DNA from 2 places in the Paenibacillus sp. PsM32 genome. Region 1 is predicted to be linked to the other one. Evidence: a T-box and tRNA genes for the amino acid it is inferred to sense, from the RefSeq annotation. Region 1 holds a T-box; the other holds one or more tRNA genes.
What was found. A T-box is a leader RNA that pairs with one kind of tRNA and senses whether it is charged. The one in region 1 lies ahead of leuS (leucine--tRNA ligase), so its partner is inferred to be a tRNA-Leu.

Region 2: it encodes a tRNA-Leu, which carries the amino acid that the T-box ahead of leuS (leucine--tRNA ligase) is inferred to sense. The anticodon was not compared.

Annotation. Positions count from the first base shown of each region.
Region 1 covers NZ_JARUWY010000005.1:307,533-309,741, reverse strand. Annotated here, with positions in the region: gene leuS (leucine--tRNA ligase) at 1-1,250, opposite strand, end outside; T-box leader at 1,367-1,649, opposite strand; gene QCD85_RS12905 (hypothetical protein) at 1,741-2,205, opposite strand.
Region 2 covers NZ_JARUWY010000001.1:707,719-709,927, forward strand. Annotated here, with positions in the region: gene QCD85_RS03320 (glutathione peroxidase) at 29-538, shown strand; tRNA gene QCD85_RS03325 (tRNA-Leu) at 668-750, opposite strand; gene QCD85_RS03330 (helix-turn-helix domain-containing protein) at 940-1,302, opposite strand; gene QCD85_RS03335 (helix-turn-helix domain-containing protein) at 1,518-1,724, shown strand; tRNA gene QCD85_RS03340 (tRNA-Leu) at 1,941-2,023, opposite strand; tRNA gene QCD85_RS03345 (tRNA-Lys) at 2,059-2,134, opposite strand; tRNA gene QCD85_RS03350 (tRNA-Glu) at 2,149-2,209, opposite strand, start outside.

The DNA of each region.
Region 1 (2,209 bases):
GTAACTTTACCTTGCCCTTTACCATTTTCCTCAAGCCATGCAATCATTTTGGCAATCGCATCTGTTGTATTTAATCCATTTAAGAAATCAGAATTCACATGTTCGCCTTCGCCTGTATACACTTCTTCTTGTACACTGCCTCCAGCTACTACTTCTTTAATTTCCAAATCGAATTTTTTAGCAAATTCCCAGTCACGAGCATCATGTGCAGGAACCGCCATAATAGCGCCTGTACCGTAACCTGCAAGTACATAATCAGCGATCCAGATTGGTAATTTCTCGCCACTTGCTGGATTAATTGCATAAGCACCTGTAAATACGCCTGTTTTGTCTTTTGCTAAATCTGTACGTTCTAGATCACTCTTATGTGTTGCTTGATCTTGATACGCTTTGACAGCCTCTTTTTGCTCAGGTGTTGTAATCACATCGACTAACTCGTGTTCAGGAGCCAATACGCAATATGTTGCACCAAATAAAGTATCTGCACGCGTTGTAAATACGGTTAGATTTTTATCGGTTCCTTCAATATCAAAGTGCACTTCTGCACCGACAGATTTGCCGATCCAGTTACGCTGCATATCTTTGATACTTTCGGTCCAATCCAATTCTTCCAAATCGTCCAAAAGACGCTCTGCGTATTCTGTAATACGTAGTACCCATTGACGCATCGGTTTGCGGACAACTGGATGTCCTCCACGTTCACTTTTGCCATCAATAACTTCTTCATTCGCAAGTACTGTTCCTAATGCTTCGCACCAGTTCACAGCGACTTCATCTACATAAGCAAGCCCTTTGTTATACAATTGGATAAAGATCCATTGTGTCCATTTGTAATACTGTGGGTCAGTTGTGCTGATCTCACGATCCCAATCATAAGAAAATCCTAATGATTTAATTTGACGGCGGAAATTATCGATATTTTTGAATGTAATATCACGTGGGTGTTCGCCTGTATCCATTGCATATTGTTCTGCTGGTAGACCAAACGCATCCCATCCCATCGGATGAAGTACATTAAAACCACGCATACGCTTGTAGCGAGACACGATATCTGTAGCTGTATATCCTTCAGGATGCCCTACATGCAGACCTGCTCCAGATGGATAAGGGAACATATCCAATGCATAAAATTTCGGTTTACCTGGTTCTTCTTGTGTTTTGAATGTTTTGTGTTGATCCCAATATCCTTGCCACTTCGGTTCGATCTGCTGTGGATGATAACCAGGTTGAGTTGTTTTTGAATCTGTCATCAATGTGTCCTCCTTCGATCTTAACGATCGTGTGTGTCTGTCGTATACCTGTATTTCATTCATAGCTTACTGCTCATATGCGACAAAAAAACCTCTCATCCATAGCGCATAATATCGCTAGGGACGAGAGGTTGTGTCTCGCGGTACCACCCTAGTTAGTGAACAAGCATACTTTGCTATCCACTCACTTAGTTGCCTGATAACGGTAGGAAGCCGATGTCGTTCAGAAATAGGATAACTACGCTGACTATGTACTGATAAAAATAACAGCGTATTCCAATATTCTTGCCACATATCTCCAAGGCGAGTTCATATCAGCATCATATCGACTTGCACCACCCGTCGACTCTCTATCATTACATGCTTACTAATATTACTATTCCTTTTCACTGAGCATTGTATTATAAAATATAACAATAGCTCTATTTTAAAAAATTCGCCCTGGAAAGTCAATGATTAAAGAAATTCATTGTCTGTCTTGCATATAGGCTTACTCTGACTCATCATTCCATTCTACTTTACTTTTTGTATATAAATTTTGAACAATTTGTGTAGTCTCTGTAGAACTTAATATTTTTTCTAATATCATTATAAATTGTTCGTCATCTTTACATTCATACGCAAAATCTTCATACCAACTTTTATTTTCAATTACATGTTTGTCTAAAGTAATTTGTGTATCAATAGCGATAGGATAATTTTTTTCAGGTTTAGAGTACACAGTAAATAAAGTATATGAGTAATTGTCTAAATATGGTGCCACAATATTAAATTCTGTTGTTAATTTAAAACCATCTCTACGTTGAATATCTATTTTTTTATTCAAGATTTCAATTTGAAGAATACCTTTTGTTTTTTCTGTAAAAACTTCTTTTTGTTGTTGCAGAATACCTAAAAATATATTATTTGTACTTTCATCAATTAAATCTTTGAATCCCCAAAAATCTTCATTCATAATA
Region 2 (2,209 bases), on a different contig from region 1:
CAAACAAAAAAGGTGGTGGAGTATTAGTATGAGTGTCTATGATTACGCTGTTGATAATATTCGTGGAGAAAAAGTACCGTTAGAGAATTACAAAGGCAAACCTATGTTAATCGTCAATACAGCGAGTAAGTGCGGATTCACTCCTCAATTTGCCGGTCTTCAAGACTTATATGATGAGTTTAAAGATCATGATTTCGAAATTTTAGGATTTCCAAGTAATCAATTTGGTCAACAAGATCCTGGTTCTAACGAAGAAATTTCCGAATTTTGTCAGTTGAATTATGGAGTTACTTTTCCTATGTTTGAAAAGCTAGAAGTCAAAGGTTCTTCTGCACATCCACTTTTTCAATATTTAAGCAAAGAAGCTCCCGGGATACTAGGCTCCAAAGCGATTAAATGGAATTTTACCAAATTCTTAATTGATCGTAATGGTAAACCTGTCAAACGATATTCACCTCAAACGACTCCAGACAAAATACAAGCAGATATCCTTGAATTGTTAAAAAATGATACGGATTCTTCATCTACACTATCATAATTTTTTATAACATCCTAAAATTTCATACAAAAAAGCCTTTTAAACCTAGAGACATATAAATATCTCTTACTGTTTAAAAGGCTTTTTGTGTTGAGGAATATGTAACTTTGTATTCGATAAAGCTTATAATGCGGTCGAGAGGACTCGAACCTCCACGGGTATACACCCACTACCCCCTCAAGGTAGCGTGTCTGCCATTCCACCACGACCGCGTACATATCACGTTCTTATAGCGAACCTCCATATTATACTATCCTGAACGTCACTTGTAAACCTTCTTATACTTCCCATACTTAATAAGCAATAAAATGAACACTGTCTACTACGCTTTGTTAACTATAGTACAAATTACTTCATATAAAAAGCCCGTCAATGAACGACGGACTTTGGAATACCTTATATTATTGATCTTGCTTTTTATTTTTGCGATACACTGTGAATTCAATATATTCTTTGATAAAACCTTTTTCCTGTTCTGACAGTATTTCATCTTGGCAATTCAATTGCCCCATTAGTTCAAAAAAATAAGGATCAGTCTGCTCTTTAATTAATTCAGGAAGACGTTCTTGCCCTGTAAGCAACCAATCCAGACTTGTGTTAAAGTAAGCGGCAATTTCTATAAGCTTATGTGTACCGGGTGTCGATTTGCCTCTTTTCCAATCACCAAAATTACCTGTACTGATTTTTAATTGTTCACAAAATGATTTTTTAGTAATCCCTTTATTCTTAATCAATATTTCGATTCGATCATAGATAGATTGCATATTGTACCTCCACTCCCGACGTTATTATCTTTAGATACTCAATTAAGTTATTTTTATTGATTAACAACTTAAAAAAGTATATACTTACTTTAGCGACATTTTTTTACTACTTTCCCTAAATAATTATATCATAGGTTGTTCAATAATGAATTTGAAGCTCTTTATTTACAACCTAAGCATACATCATTTTATGTTAAATTAAGGGGTGATTTCTATTGAATCGTAAGCAGCCCGTTACCCCCTTCGGTTGGGCAATCAAGCAACGTCTAGCAGAATTACAGATGGATCAGAAGACATTTTGCACGCGTTACGGGATTCCTCCTTCCCGCTTATCCAATCTTATTAACGGGACACGCAAAGCAACCAGATATCGTAAACAAGTCGCTGACCTGCTTGATATTCATGATTACTGTAACCACTGATATGCGTACATAGGTCACCTATAGCTCTTGCACTATACAGCAGATCAAGATTGATTCGCATCATATTTATGTATTCAAAGCTCTACTGCGAATATGACGAATAGAAATGAATCACTCGTTATATTCTACCAAAAATAAGCACTCTATTCTATCCTATATTTATAACATTAGAAAAAAAGTCCATGCTATAACAGCTAGGACTTTTTTTACTTTATATGCGGTCGAGAGGACTCGAACCTCCACGGGTATACACCCACTACCCCCTCAAGGTAGCGTGTCTGCCATTCCACCACGACCGCTCAATAATATAACTGAGGACTATTGTTTACAAAAATGGTGAGCCATGAAGGGCTCGAACCTTCGACACCCTGATTAAAAGTCAGGTGCTCTACCGACTGAGCTAATGGCTCTCAATGTAGATAAATGGTGACCCGTAGGGGACTCGAACCCCTGTTACCTCCGTGAAAGGGAGGTGTCTTAACCAC